2 regions of the Streptomyces sp. NPDC126510 genome follow, and region 2 is predicted to be linked to the other one. Evidence: riboswitches for the same ligand, from Rfam matches in the RefSeq annotation. Region 2 holds a riboswitch; the other holds the start of a gene.
What was found. A riboswitch is a leader RNA that binds a small molecule or an ion and turns the genes downstream of it on or off. The one in region 2 is predicted to bind cobalamin.
Positions count from the first base shown of each region.

Region 1: linked by a shared signal. The riboswitch ahead of ABTX60_RS16730 (CbtB domain-containing protein) and the one ahead of ABTX60_RS31035 (ABC transporter substrate-binding protein) in region 2 are both predicted to bind cobalamin.

Region 1 covers NZ_JBEORR010000010.1:216,966-223,869, forward strand. The annotation lists gene ABTX60_RS16705 (helix-turn-helix transcriptional regulator) at 1-499, shown strand, start outside; gene ABTX60_RS16710 (MIP/aquaporin family protein) at 658-1,602, shown strand; gene ABTX60_RS16715 (cupin domain-containing protein) at 1,736-2,131, shown strand; gene ABTX60_RS16720 (histidine phosphatase family protein) at 2,164-2,754, shown strand; gene ABTX60_RS16725 (CbtA family protein) at 2,783-3,553, opposite strand; gene ABTX60_RS16730 (CbtB domain-containing protein) at 3,575-3,796, opposite strand; cobalamin riboswitch at 3,833-3,983, opposite strand; gene ABTX60_RS16735 (UbiA family prenyltransferase) at 4,130-4,900, opposite strand; gene ABTX60_RS16740 (type III polyketide synthase) at 5,037-6,173, shown strand; gene ABTX60_RS16745 (isoprenylcysteine carboxyl methyltransferase family protein) at 6,178-6,693, shown strand; gene ABTX60_RS16750 (NAD(P)/FAD-dependent oxidoreductase) at 6,690-6,904, shown strand, end outside.
Region 2 covers NZ_JBEORR010000026.1:44,617-51,520, forward strand. The annotation lists gene ABTX60_RS31020 (hypothetical protein) at 1-637, opposite strand, end outside; gene ABTX60_RS31025 (ABC transporter ATP-binding protein) at 740-1,537, opposite strand; gene ABTX60_RS31030 (FecCD family ABC transporter permease) at 1,534-2,499, opposite strand; gene ABTX60_RS31035 (ABC transporter substrate-binding protein) at 2,583-3,599, opposite strand; cobalamin riboswitch at 3,683-3,843, opposite strand; gene ABTX60_RS31040 (CoA-binding protein) at 3,950-4,378, shown strand; gene ABTX60_RS31045 (APC family permease) at 4,533-6,137, shown strand; gene ABTX60_RS31050 (4-hydroxybenzoate 3-monooxygenase) at 6,160-6,904, shown strand, end outside.

The DNA.
Region 1 (6,904 bases), on a different contig from region 2:
GCAGCCGAAGGTGTACGAGCCCACCGGCGCCCAGATCACCGTGAACATCCCCGACCGGCGGCACGAGCTGCTGGCCGACCTGCTCCTGGACGCCGTCCTGACCGAGCAGACCGGCGAGGACGCCGCGCAGGCCGCGATGCGCGTCGCGCGGCAGCGCGGCCGGCAGGTGGGCGAGGCCGCACGGCACGAGACCCGCCCGGGCCGGCTCGGCCCCGAGCGCGGGCTGACCACCTGCGAGGGCCTGCTGGACCAGTACGGCTACGAGCCGGTGCGGGAAACCCCGACACGGATCCGGCTGCGCAACTGCCCCTTCCATCCGCTGGCCGCCAGGGCGCCGGATCTGGTGTGCGGCATGAACCAGGCGTTCCTCAGCGGCTACCTCGAGGGGCTCGAGGTCAACGGGGTCGGCGCGGTGCCGGCGCCGGAACCCGGGGAGTGCTGCGTCCGGCTCGGTTCCGAGGACAGCGAGTCGGCCGAGGAGACACCCCCGGGCCCTTGAGGGTCGTCGGAGTCGCACACCGCTGCTCGTCGCTCGTTCGGCGGGCACGGTGAGCGAGCCGCCAGAGGGTCTCCTGCGGTTGCCGCGGGCCATGCGCCGGGTTACCACGTGATTACCAGGCGTCACACGCGACCGCAGCGAACCCAGGGAGAAATCACATGGCAGTGGAGATCAAGCCTCTGGTGAAACCCTCCAGGCTCAGACGTCGCGCCGGCTTGGCGGGCGAGTGCCTGGCGGAGTTCCTCGGGACGTTCGTCCTCATCTCCTTCGGGTGCGGCGTGGTGGCGATGACGGTGGCGGCCCTGCCCGGCTCGGGCCGTACCGAGGGGCCCACCATCTTCTTCCTCGGCGCCGGGGACTGGCTCCTGATCACCTGGGGCTGGTGCATGGCCGTGATCCTCGGCATCTATGTGGCCGGCGGCGTCAGCGGAGCGCACATCAACCCGGCGGTCACCCTGGCCTTCGCCGTCCGCCGTAAGTTCCCCTGGGTCAAGGTCCTGCCCTACTGGGTGTCCCAGGTGGCCGGCGCCCTGGCGGGGGCGGCCCTGGTCTACGCCGTGTACCACGACGCCATCAACGCGTTCGACGCCGCCTTCAAGGGGCCGAAGACCGACGGAAAGACCCTCGCCTCTTTCTCGATCTTCGCGACGTTCCCGGCGCCGTACTTCAACGGAGGCATCTGGGGTCCGCTGATCGACCAGATCGTCGGCACCGCCTTCCTGGTCATGCTGGTCGTGGCGATCATCGACCTGCGCAACACCGCCGTGAAGGCGAATCTCGGCCCGCTGGTGATCGGCTTCGTCGTGGCGGCCATCGGCATGTCCTTCGGGGCGAACGCCGGATACGCCATCAACCCGGCCCGCGACTTCGGCCCGCGCCTGTTCACCTGGATGGCGGGATGGGACGGATTGGCCTTCCCCGGCAGTCTGGCCGGGGCGTTCAGCGACTACTGGTGGATCCCGATCGTCGGACCGCTCGTCGGCGGTGTGATCGGCGTCCTGGTGTACGACCTCTTCATCGGCGACGTACTGCACGCCCGCGCGCAACAGGGCGAGGCACCGGAGCCCGGTCGGACGCGCCCCACCACCTCCGACGACGAGTGAGCGCGCATCGGCCGCGGCCGGGACCGCGGCCGATGCTAAATTCATCCGGGCGTCCGCCCGTGAGAGGTGCGGATCGCCCGCCGTACAGGTGAATCGGCCCAGGGCAGGCCCGAATCGGATGGTGGCACGATCCATGACTGACCCGGAGGAGCTCTCCGCGGCCGACACCCCTCTTCCGCGGATCCTCGGCAATACCGGGTCGCTCGCCGCGGCCGAACCGGAGGCGACCGGCGCTCTGTGGCGGCTGGCCGAACCCGGCCGGCAGCTGGACGCCAACCTCGTCCGCGTCCCGCCCGAGGGGTCCATCGACGCCCACGCCGAACCCGACCTCGACGTCCTGCTGCTCGTCGTCTCGGGGGACGGCACGCTCGGCTCCGCGGCCGGGCCGCACCCGGTGGAGCCCGGCAGCCTGGTCTGGCTGCCGCACGGCAGCGTGCGCAGCGTGACCGCGGGCGCGGACGGCCTGTCGTACGTGACGGTCCACCGCCGCCGCCCGGGCATGCAGATCCAGGGCCGGCCGCGGACGTGACCTCGGTGCCGGGCAGGGGGGGGCACGGACGGATGACCAGCCGAGTCGTCCTCGTCTCTCCCGCGATGAACCGCTCGCTGCGGCAGGCCCGTTTCGACGACGGGGGCGCGCTCGACGAGGGCGGGCGGGAGCGGGCCTCGGCGGCGGCCGGGTCGCTGCCCCGGGCCGCCCGGGTGGTCGTCTCCCCCAGTGCGCGCTGCCGGCAGACCGCCGGGGCGCTCGGTCTGGACGGGGTCGAGGAGGCCGGGCTCACGGGGCTGAATGTGGGGCGGTGGCGCGGCCGGACCCTCGACGAGGTGGCCGTCGCCGAACCGGAGGCGGTGGGGCGGTGGCTGACCGATCCCTCCAGCGCACCCCACGGCGGGGAATCGGTACGGGACGCATGTGCGCGGGTCGCCCACTGGCTGGACGGCCTCCGCGAGACGGACGGGCGCACGCTCGCCGTGGTCGAGCCGGACGTCGTACGGGCGGCCGTGGTTCACGCCCTGGGCCTGCCGACGGCGGGATTTCGGCGGCTGGACGTGCCGCCGCTGACTGCGACGGAACTCAGCGGGCGGGCCGGGCGCTGGAACCTGCGGCTCGGGCGCCCGCTGGACGTGCCGGAAGCCGGCGCGGAGCACTGAGTCGCGCCGGCTCTCCGGGAACGCTGCTTCAGGCAGGCCGTCGGGGTGCGGCGACCGGCCGGGCCGGGGCTGTGGACGTCGCGGGCCCGGGGGTCGGCAACCGCTCGGCCAACTCGCCGAAGAGCAGCCCGAATCCGGACCAGAGGGTGGTCTGGACGGCCAGCGCGCAGAGGCGGAACCGCCACAGCACGGTGGCTGGGAAGCCGGCGGGAACCTCGTCGACGGCGGGCAGGAACGCGTACGCGAGCCCGATCGCGAGAACGAACGCGGCCACCGCGGCGACCGTCGCCCACCAGGTGCCCAGGCCCCGCGCGAGGCGCTTGCCGAGGAGGGTGGCGGCGATCGCCAGCAGGACGCCGAGCAGCATCATCAGGAAGTACAGGGTGGTCCGACGGCCGATCGTGTCGGGGTCGCCGACGGCCGGCGGGTTGGCCGGATACTTCAGGAACGGTACGACGTAGACGGCGAGCAGAGCGCCACCGGACAGCAGCAGCGCGGTGGCCCGGGGACTGAAGCGGCCCACCCGGCCGAGCGCGAAACAGTAGGCCAGAGCCGCGATACCGCCGAAGGCGACCCCGTAGAGGAGGACGCCGGTGGCCAGGCCGGCGGTGGACTGCAGGCCGCGGGAGACGAGTTCGGCCTCGTGCCCGTGAGCGGGGGCATGGGCCTCTTCGAAGCCGATCGCCCGGTCGACGAGCGGTTCACCGAGGAAGTAGGCGACGGCCAGGGCGAATACGCCGGCGGCGAGACCGGCGAGCATGCCGCGCACGAGCAGGTTTCTCACCAGGGTGGAGTTCATGAGGGATGCGGCTCCGCGGCGTCAGTGGCAGGGGAAGCCGAGCAGGTGGCGTGCGTCGTGCACCCACTCGTGGACGTCCTCGCCGGAGACGACGGAGGTGGCGCCCTGCTCGGCGCCGACGAAGTAGAGCAGGACCAGCATCAGGACGCCGAAGAAGACCGCCCAGGGGACGATCGCGCCGATCGGCAGCTTGGCGGGGAGGGCGGGAGTGGTGTCGGTCGGCTGGGCGACATGCTGCGCCATGGCGGGTCCTCCTCGGGGAGCTCGCGTCCCCTGTCGGTGGTGCACGGGACGACGGCTACGGGTCTGACTCGCCCCGTCCCGTTTCGGGGAGGGAGCACACAGTGGCGCGACCGTGCCGGATTCCCACCGGCTTCCGTCCTGCCGTCGTCGATTCGCACCGACCGTACCGCTCGGCCGGTACATGACCAATGCCCAGGCGTGAAGCCGAGGTCGGCTCTCACCGAACGCTTACCTGCGACCGAACACAAGTATCGACGGTGACATGACGGCGCCCTACGGCCCGGCCGGCAGGACACGAACTTCCGCGTGGGCTGCTGAGCGGACCTTCGACGCCTACGACATGTCCGGGCCGCGCAGGAGGAGTTGGGTCACGGCCAGGCCCGCGACGATGACAGCCGCCCGGAACGGCCACCGGCTGCGGTCGTCGACGGGCAGGGTCGTGCCCGCGACCGACACGACGACGGCCGCCCCCGCCAGAACCCAGCCCGGGCGCCCCACGCCTCCGGGCGGGCCGGTGACGAGCACGCAGACGGCGGCGAGCATCAGGGACGGCGCCAGCCATCGGCAGGCTCCGCGGCCCAGCCTCTGCGGGAGGCCGCGCACCCCGGTCGCGAGATCGTCCCGGATGTCCGGAAGCACGTTGACCAGGTGCGCCCCCACCCCCAGCAGGGCCCCGGCCGCCATCGCCCACCAGGCGGGCCAGGACGGCGAGGGCAGGCCGAGGGTGACGAACGCCGGCAGCAGACCGAAGGCGACGGCGTAGGGCAGCGGGGAGAGCGGCGTGCGTTTGAACAGCAGGTTGTAGCTCCAGGCGGTGGCGACCGCGGCGAAGTGCGCCACTCCTGCGAGAGCGCCGCTCAGCAGGGACAGCGGCACGCACAGGCCCAGGGCCGTCCCGGCTGCGACGGCCGCGGCCCGGAGCGGCAGTTCGCCGGTGGCCACCGGCTTGTCGCTGCGCCCGCAGAACGCGTCGCGCCGGGCGTCGGCCGCGTCGTTGCACCAGCCCACCGAGAGCTGGCCCACCAGCACGGCTGCCGCCACCTCGGCCGCACCCGCCGCGCCCCGGCCGGCCGCGACGGCCAGCACGGTCGCGAACGCTGTCACGGCGAGCGCCGGTTCCAGGTGGCAGGAACGCAACAGCGCCGGAACGCGGCGTGTCGCTCGGGAGAGGACCGGTGACGGGTGTAGAGACACACAGGCAAGATAAATGGGCAAAGAGGGCGAGAGAGGCACTGTCGATATGCGTGTCCCTGTGACGGCCGAAGACCTCCCCGCCTCACCGGGCACGGTGCGCGGGAAGGCCCGGCTCCCTGCGGGGACCACGATCACGGCGGTCCACACGGCGCTGCCCGCGCACCGCTACGCCCAGGACGACCTCACCGAACCGATCGGCGATCTGTGCCTGGCGCCGGGAGCCGACCGCGCCCTGCTGCGCCGCCTGCACGCGTCCGCCGGGGTCCGCGCCCGGCACCTCGCGCTGCCGATCGCCCGGTACGCCGCCCTGCGCGACTTCGGGCAGGCCAACGACGCCTGGATGGCGGCGGGTCTGGAGCTGGGCGAAGAGGCCATCGCCGGCGCGCTGAAGGAAGCGGGACTCGAACCGGCCGATGTCGACCTCCTGGTGTGCACCTCCGTCACCGGCATCGCCGCCCCCTCGCTCGATGCCCGGCTGGCCGGACGTCTGGGCATGCGGCCCGACGTCAAGAGGGTGCCCGTGTTCGGACTGGGGTGTGTGGCGGGCGCGGCCGGTCTGGCCCGGCTGCACGACTATCTGCGTGGGCATCCCGGTGGCACGGCCGTGCTGCTCGCCGTCGAACTGTGCTCACTGACCCTTCAGCGACGGGACGACTCCCAGGCCAACCTCGTGGCCGGCGCCCTGTTCGGGGACGGCGCCGCCGCACTCGTCGCTCGCGCCGGCACACCCGCCGGGCCGCGGGCCTCCGGCCCCACCGTGGTCGCCACGCGCAGCAGGCTGTATCCGGACACCGAGCAACTGCTCGGCTGGAGCATCGGCACGACCGGGTTCCGCGTGGTGATCGGTGCCGGCATCCCGGGCATCGTACGGAGCCACTTCGGTCGGCATCTGCGTGGTTTCCTGGCCGAGTACGGCCTCACCGTCGAGGACATCGGCACCTGGGTGTGCCATCCGGGAGGGCCCAAGGTGCTCTCCGCCGTCGCCGACACCCTTGATCTGCCGGACAACGCCCTGGCACCGGCGTGGAACTCGCTGGCGGCCGTGGGGAACATGTCCTCCGTCTCCGTCCTGCACATCCTGCAGACCGTCCGGGAATCCGCCAGGCCCGAGCCCGGCAGCTGGGGCCTGCTCATGGCGATGGGCCCCGGGTTCTGCTCCGAACTCGTCCTGCTGCGCTGGTGACCTCATGACGTGGTACGTCCTTCTCCTCCTGGCCATCGGCGCCGAACGCCTCGCCGAACTGGTCGTGGCCCGGCGCAACGCGTCCTGGACCCTGGCCCGCGCCGGCGTCGAGCACGGCCGCGGCCACTACCCGGCCATGGTCGCCCTGCACACCGGCCTGCTCGTGTGCTGCCTTCTCGAACCCGCCCTGGCCGGCCGGCCTTTCGTGCCCGCGCTCGGCTGGCCCATGCTCGCCCTCGTGATGTCGGCCCAGGCGTTGCGCTGGTGGTGCGTCATGACGCTCGGGCCGTACTGGAACACCCGGGTCATCGTCGTCCCCGGGGCGCGTCCGATCGGCACCGGGCCCTACCGGTTCCTGCGCCACCCCAACTACGTGGCCGTCGTCGTGGAGATCGCCGCCCTGCCGCTGGTGCACTGCGCGTGGCTGACCGCGCTGGCGTTCACCGTGGCCAACGCCTGGCTGCTGACCGTCCGCATCCGCTGCGAGAACGCCGCCCTCCCCCGGGCCGTGCCCGCATGAGCGCCACCCTCGACATGGTGATCGCCGGAGGCGGGCCCGCGGGGCTGGCGACCGCTCTGCACGCCGCACGCGCCGGCTTCGACGTCGTCGTCGCCGAGCCCCGCCCCGCGCCGGTCGACAAGGCCTGCGGCGAGGGCCTGATGCCCGGCGCCGTGCGAGCCCTCTCCGCCCTCGGTCTGGAGGTCCCCGGCCGGCCGATCACCGGCATCCG
Region 2 (6,904 bases):
CGTCCGCCAGTTCCGGCTCGGTCTCGACCTGGCGCAGGACCTCCAGCACCCCCGGCACGTCCAGGTCGGCGTCCCAGGCTTCGCGCAGCCGCTCCCGTACGTCGTCGGGGACGGGCCGTGAGGGCTGTCGCGCCCAGCGGGCGACCGCGGCGCGCCAGCGGGCGAGGGTGGCGCCGGCCTCGTCGAGTCCGGCGGGCTCCAGCCGGACCGGGGCGCTGTGGTGCCGGGCGATCAGGGCGAGGCGCAGGGCGGCGGGGTCGCCGTGGTCCGGCGGGCCCGGCTCGACCGGTGCGACTGCGATCCGCACCCCGTCGGGTACCGCCTCGCCCTCGGCGGCGACATGGACGACCTGGGACTCGCCCAGACCGGCTCCGACGTCGGGGCTGTCCTCGAAGGGGCGGATGCCGAGTGTCGTGGCCTCCGCGCGCAGCTCCGCCTGCCGGTCGCCGCCGGTCAGCAGTGCCCAGACCGGGGTGCCGCCGAGCTCCAGGGCCCTCACGAGCAGGTCTCCGACGAGCAGCACCCGCAGGTTCGTCGTGCCGGAGTCCGACGCGTGCACCTGGACGCGGGTCAGGCCCCGGCGGGCCGGGGCGGCGTCGACCGGCTCACGGGTTCGGGCGTCGATGATGCGCAGCACGAGGCGAGCGTAGGCGGGCGGACGGGCCCGCGCAGGAAGGCCGGGCGTTTTCCGGCCATCGTGGCGCGATCGGCTCACCTCTGGCGCGGGCGGCCGCTCCTGTCAGTCCAGTGTCCCGAGGAACCGCACATGAGGCCGCCCTTCGGGTCCTTCCCGGGAGACGGCGGCCCGCACCCCGTACACCTCGGCGATGAGCTCCGCGGTGAGGACGTCTCCCGCGGGGCCCGCCGTCACCACCCTCCCCGCGCACAGCACGACGACCCGATCGCAGTACATCGCCGCGAGGTTGAGGTCGTGCAGGGCGACGACGGTGGTGACGGGCAGGGCGGTGACCAGGGCGAGCAGGTCGAGCTGGTGGTGGATGTCGAGGTGGTTGGTGGGCTCGTCGAGAAGGAGCTCGCGGGGTTCCTGGGCGAGCGCGCGGGCGATCTGCACCCGTTGGCGTTCGCCGCCCGAGAGGGTGTGCCACAGCCGTCCGGCCCGGTCGGCTAGACCCGTGCACTCCAGAGCGGCTCGCACCGCCCGCTCGTCCTCGGCCGAGGAGGGCGTCCAGGCGCGGCGGTGCGGGACGCGGCCGAGCCGCACGACGTCCATGACCGTCAGCTCGACCTGGGTGTCCGACTGTTGCTCGACGACCGCGAGGCGGCGAGCGACCGTGCGGCGGGGCAGGTCGGCCAGGGGCGTGCCGTCGAGGGTGACGACTCCGCAGGACGGCGACAGCAGCCCGGCCAGCAGCCTCAGCAGCGTGGACTTGCCGGAGCCGTTGGGGCCGAGGACACCGACCGTGGAGCCGGTCTCCGGCGCGAGGGCGACGCCGTCCAGGATGAGACGCCCGTCGGCACGGCGGCTGACCCGGTCGGCCCGCAGCCCCGCGCCCGTCGGCGCCCCCGCGCCGCTCACCGCACCCTCCGGGTCCGGTACAGCACCGCCACGAACGCCGGCACCCCGATCAGCGACGTCACGACACCCACCGGAACCTCCTGCGGATCGAGGACGGTACGGGCCAGGGTGTCCACCCACACCAGGAACACCGCTCCCGCGAGGGCGGTGACCGGTAGCAGTCGTGCGTGCCCGGGGCCGGTCAGGGCCCGGGCGGCGTGCGGCAGGACCAGTCCGACGAAGCCGATCGCCCCGGCCGAGCTGACCAGGGCCGCCGTGAGCAGGGCCGTGACGCACAGCAGGACCAGGCGGGTGCGGGCGACGGACACTCCGAGCGCGGCGGCGGCGTCCTGCCCGAAAGCGAAGGCGTCGAGGGTTCGGGCGTACGACAGACACACCACCAGCGCCACCGCCAGCGCGGCCAGACACAGCCACACGTCGGTCCAGCCGGAACCGCCGAGCGAGCCGAGGAGCCAGAACAGCACGCCGCGGGTCGTCTCGGCGTCGGCGGAGGTCATCACGATGAAGGAGGTGAGCGCCGAGAAGAGCTGCATGGCGGCGACGCCCGCGAGGACGACCCGGTCGGTGGTGCCGCCGAGGGTGTGGCTGAGCAGGAGCACCAGCGCGAACGACAGCAGGGCGCCGAGGAACGCGCCCGCCGACACCGGGAGGGCGCCGCCGCCCACGCCCAGCACGACGACGAGGACCGCGCCGGTGGAGGCGCCCGAGGACACCCCGAGCACGAACGGGTCGGCGAGCGGGTTGCGCAGCAGGGACTGCATCACCGCCCCGCACACGGCCAGTCCGGCCCCGCACACGGCGGCGAGCAGGGTGCGCGGCAGTCGCAGCTGCCAGACGATCCCGTCGCGGATCGGCGTCAGCCCGGAGCTGCCGAGCCCGAGATGGGCCGCCACGACGGACCACACGTCGGCGACGCCGAGGTCGGCGGGACCGATGGTGATGGCGACGGCGAGGGAGGTCATGAGCGCGACGGCCCCGGCCAGGCCCAGCGCGAGCCCGGCCCGGCGCCCGGGCCCGGCGGCCACCGGCCCCTGCTCCCGGGCGGTCACTTCGCCAGCCCGAACCGGCGCAGCCCGGCGGCCACCTGTTCCACGCCCTCGACGGTGCGGATCGTCGGGTTCATGGCCTGCCCGCTGAGCAGCACGTACCGCTTGTGCCGAACGGCGTCCATGGTCCTGGTGACCGGGTTGGACTCCAGGAAGGCGATCTTCTTCGCGGCCGACTCGGCGGTCTGGGACTCGCGGGTCAGGTCGCCGATGACGAGGACGTCGGGGTCGCGGTCGGCGACCGTCTCCCAGTTGACCTGGGGCCACTCCTCGTGCGTGTCGTCGAGGACGTTCTTCGCTCCGAGGGCCCGGGTGATGATGCCGGGTGCTCCGCAACAGCCCGCCATGTAGGGCGATTCGGAGTTCGCGAACCAGTACAGGAGAGTGACGTCGGAGGCGTCGATGCCCTTCGTGGCCTTCCTCATGCGCTGCTGAAGGGAGGCCACGAGCGCGTCGCCGCGTTTCTTCACGCCGAACACGGTCGCGAGGTCGTGGACTTCGCCGTAGACGGTGTCGATGTCCAGGGGCTTGTCGCGTGCGCCGTCGCCGCCGCCCGAGTTGTCCTTGCCGGCGCAGTCGGAGGGGGAGACGTAGGTGGGGACGCCGAGCTTCTCGAACTGCTCGCGGGTGGCGACGCCGCCTTTGCCGAGGGTGGAGACGAAGGAGGCGGCGACGAAGTCGGGCTCGGTGTCCAGGACGCGTTCGAAGGACGGGTTGTCGTCGGCGATGCGCGGCACCCTCGCGTTGGCCTTCTCCAGTCCCTTCATCACGGGGTCGGTCCAGGTGGCCGTGCCGGCGAGGCGGTCGGCGAGCCCGAGGGAGAGCAGAATCTCGGTGGTGCCCTGGTTGAGGGACACGGCGTGTCTCGGCGGGGCGGGAATGCGGACCTCGTGTCCGCAGTCGGTGAGCGTGACGGCGGCGTTCGCGTCGGTGGACGCGCTCCCGCCACAGCCGGTCAGCAGCAGGGAGCCGGTGGTGAGCAGGACGGCGGCACGGGAGGGTCGGGCGAGGGGCACGGGAACCAGTCCTCAGTCGTCGAGGGCCCGATCGCGGAGCCCGGTCGTACGGTGCTCCCCCGCCGCGCGCGGCCGCGGGGGCCGCCAGCAGGTCTTCGGACTCGGGTTCACCCGGGTCGGAGCGCCTTCCCGGACGTCCGCGGAGGAGTCCAGTGGCCGAGGCCCCGCCCGTCCCCCTCACCGCTGCGCGTCAGTTCCGGATTCGCACCGGATTCCCTGACCCACGTACATGGGTTCGACTGGCCTCGGCAAGCTATCACGGGGGCCGTCCGGGGAATCACCGCGCACCCGGAGCCGTTGAACGGGTTGAACGGAGAGCAGCTCGTTCACGACTTCGGAGGAGGCCGCCGGTGTACGGCGACGAGGCAACGGTCCGCAGGATCCTCACCGGGCTAGGCGACACCTGGGCCGTGGTCGGCCTGTCGTCGAACCGGCAGCGCGCCGCGTACGGCGTCGCCGCCGTGCTCCAGCGTTTCGGCAAGCGCGTTGTGCCGGTGCACCCCAAAGCGGAGACGGTGCACGGGGAGAAGGGGTACGCGAGCCTGGCGGACATCCCCTTCGACGTGGACGTGGTGGACGTGTTCGTGAACAGCGACCTCGCCGGTGCCGTCGCGGACGAGGCGGTCGCCAAGGGCGCGAAGGGCATCTGGTTCCAGCTCGGCGTGATCGACGAGGCGGCGTACGACCGGACCCGTTCGGCGGGCCTGGAGATGGTGATGGACCGCTGCCCGGCCATCGAGATCCCACGGCTGCCTCATCACCGCGTACAGGAATCCTGAAGCGTTCTCCAGGAAATACCCGCAGTCGGTCAAGGTTTCCCGCGCCCGGTCAAGCGTGCACAACTCCTCTTCTGCCTCCGGGCAGTCCATTCCTAATCTGAGGCCTCTTGCTCACTGAACTCTCCGAGTTCATTTATGAGAGGCCCCTGAATTCATGGAAAGAGACGGCCTGCGCCGGGATGTCGGGCTGATCGGGCTCATGTGGGCCTCGGTCGGCTCCATCATCGGCTCGGGCTGGTTGTACGGCGCCGAGAAGGCCGTCGTGGCGGCCGGCCCCGCGGCGATCCTGTCCTGGCTCATCGGTGCGGTGGCGATCGTGCTGCTGGCACTGGTGCACGCGGAACTCGGCGGCATGTTCCCGGTCGCCGGCGGCACCGCCCGTTATCCGCACTACGCGTTCGGCGGACTGGCCGGCATGTCCTTCGGCTGGTTCTCCTGGCTCCAGGCCGCGACGGTGGCACCGATCGAGGTCGAGGCCATGATCGGCTACGCCGGGCACTGGCACTGGGCGCAGGGCTTCCAGCACCCGAAGGACGGGACCCTGACGACGAGCGGCTTCGTCGTCGCGGTCGTCCTGATGGCCGTGTTCGTCGTCGTCAACTTCCTCGGAGTGCGGATCCTGGCGCACACCAACAGCGCCGCCACCTGGTGGAAGGTGGCCGTGCCGCTGGCCGCGATCTTCATCATCGCGGCGGGCAACTTCCACCCGGGCAACTTCACCGAGCACGGTTTCGCGCCGTTCGGCGCCCACGGTGTGCTGAGCGCCGTCAGTTCCAGCGGCATCATCTTCGCCCTGCTGGGCTTCGAGCAGGCGATCCAGCTGGCGGGCGAGAGCCGGGACCCGCAACGGGACCTGCCGCGCGCGACGATCGGTTCGGTCGCCATCGGGGCGGCCATCTACGTCCTGCTGCAGATCGTCTTCATCGCCGCCCTGCCGCTGGGCTCCTTCGCGCACGGCTGGACCAAGCTCGACTACCCGGGCATCAGCGGCCCGTGGGCGGGGCTCGCGACCCTGCTGGGCCTCGGCTGGCTGAGCGTGGTGCTGTACCTGGACGCGGTGGTCTCCCCGGGCGGCACCGGACTGATCTACACGACGGCCACGTCCCGGGTCTCCTACGGACTGGCCCGCAACGGCTACGCGCCGAAGCTCTTCGTCCGCACCGACGCGCGCGGCGTGCCGTGGTTCGGGCTGATCGTGTCCTTCGTGACGGGCGTGGTCTGCTTCCTGCCGTTCCCGAGCTGGCAGCAGCTGGTCAGCTTCATCACCTCGGCGAGCGTGCTGATGTACGCGGGCGCCCCGCTGGCCTACGGCGTGTTCGCGGACCGGCTGCCGCACCGGGAACGCCCCTACCGCCTGCCCGGCGGGAAGGTCCTCTCACCGCTGTCGTTCGTGGTGGCCAACCTCATCATCTACTGGTCCACCTGGGACACCCTGTGGCGGCTCGGCGTGGCCATCGTCCTCGGCTACGTCCTGCTCGGCGGCTACGCCTGGTACGCCACCAGCAAGGGCCTGCCCGACGCTCCCCGGCTCGACTGGAAGGCCGCCCAGTGGCTGCCCGTCTACCTGCTGGGCATGGGCGTCATCTCCTGGCAGGGCGGATTCGGCGGCCAGGGGCACCTCGGACTGTGGTGGGACATCCTGGTCGTCGCGGTGTTCTCGCTGGCGATCTACTACTGGGCCCGGGCCTCGGCCTCCCTGTCCGGAGAGATCGAGCTGAGCATCGAGGAGGTGGCCGTCACGGAGGTGCCGGTCCACTGAGACCGGCCTCCATAATGTGCGCATGACCCACGCCTCTGCGCCCTCCGACTCCGGCGCCCCGCAACGCTTCCCAGTCGTTGTCGTGGGCGCCGGTCCGGCGGGTCTGACCGTCGGGAACATCCTGCGGGCCGCGTCCGTCGACTGTCTGGTGCTGGAGACGGAGACCCGTGAGTTCATCGAACAGCGGCCCCGCGCCGGGGTGATCGAGGAATGGGCCGTCCGGGGCCTGGAGAAGCGGGGCCTCGCCAGGAACCTGCTGGACCGCGCGGAACTGCACACCGCGTGCGAGTTCCGCTTCGACGGGGAGCGCTACCGGTTCCCCTACGGCGAGCTGACGGGCAGTCACCACTTCGTCTACCCCCAGCCGTTGCTGGTGACGGACCTGGTGCGCGAGTACGCCGACGTCCGCGGCGGCGAGATGCGCTTCGGCGTCCGGGACGTGGAGCTGCACGACCTCGACAGCGACCGGCCGTCGGTGTCGTACATCTGCCCCGAGACGGGTGAACGCCGGGTGGTGCACTGCGACTTCGTCGCCGGGTGCGACGGGGCACGCGGAGCGACCCGTGCCTCGCTCCCTCCCGAGCGGGTGCGGATCGCACGGCACGACTACGGCGTCGGCTGGCTCGCCCTGCTCGCCGAGGCGCCGCCGTCCGCCGACCGCGTGCTGTTCGGCTGCCACCCGCGCGGGTTCGCCGGCCAGATGCCCCGCGGCCCGGAGGTGACCCGCTACTACCTCCAGTGCCCGCCGGGCGACACTCCGGACGACT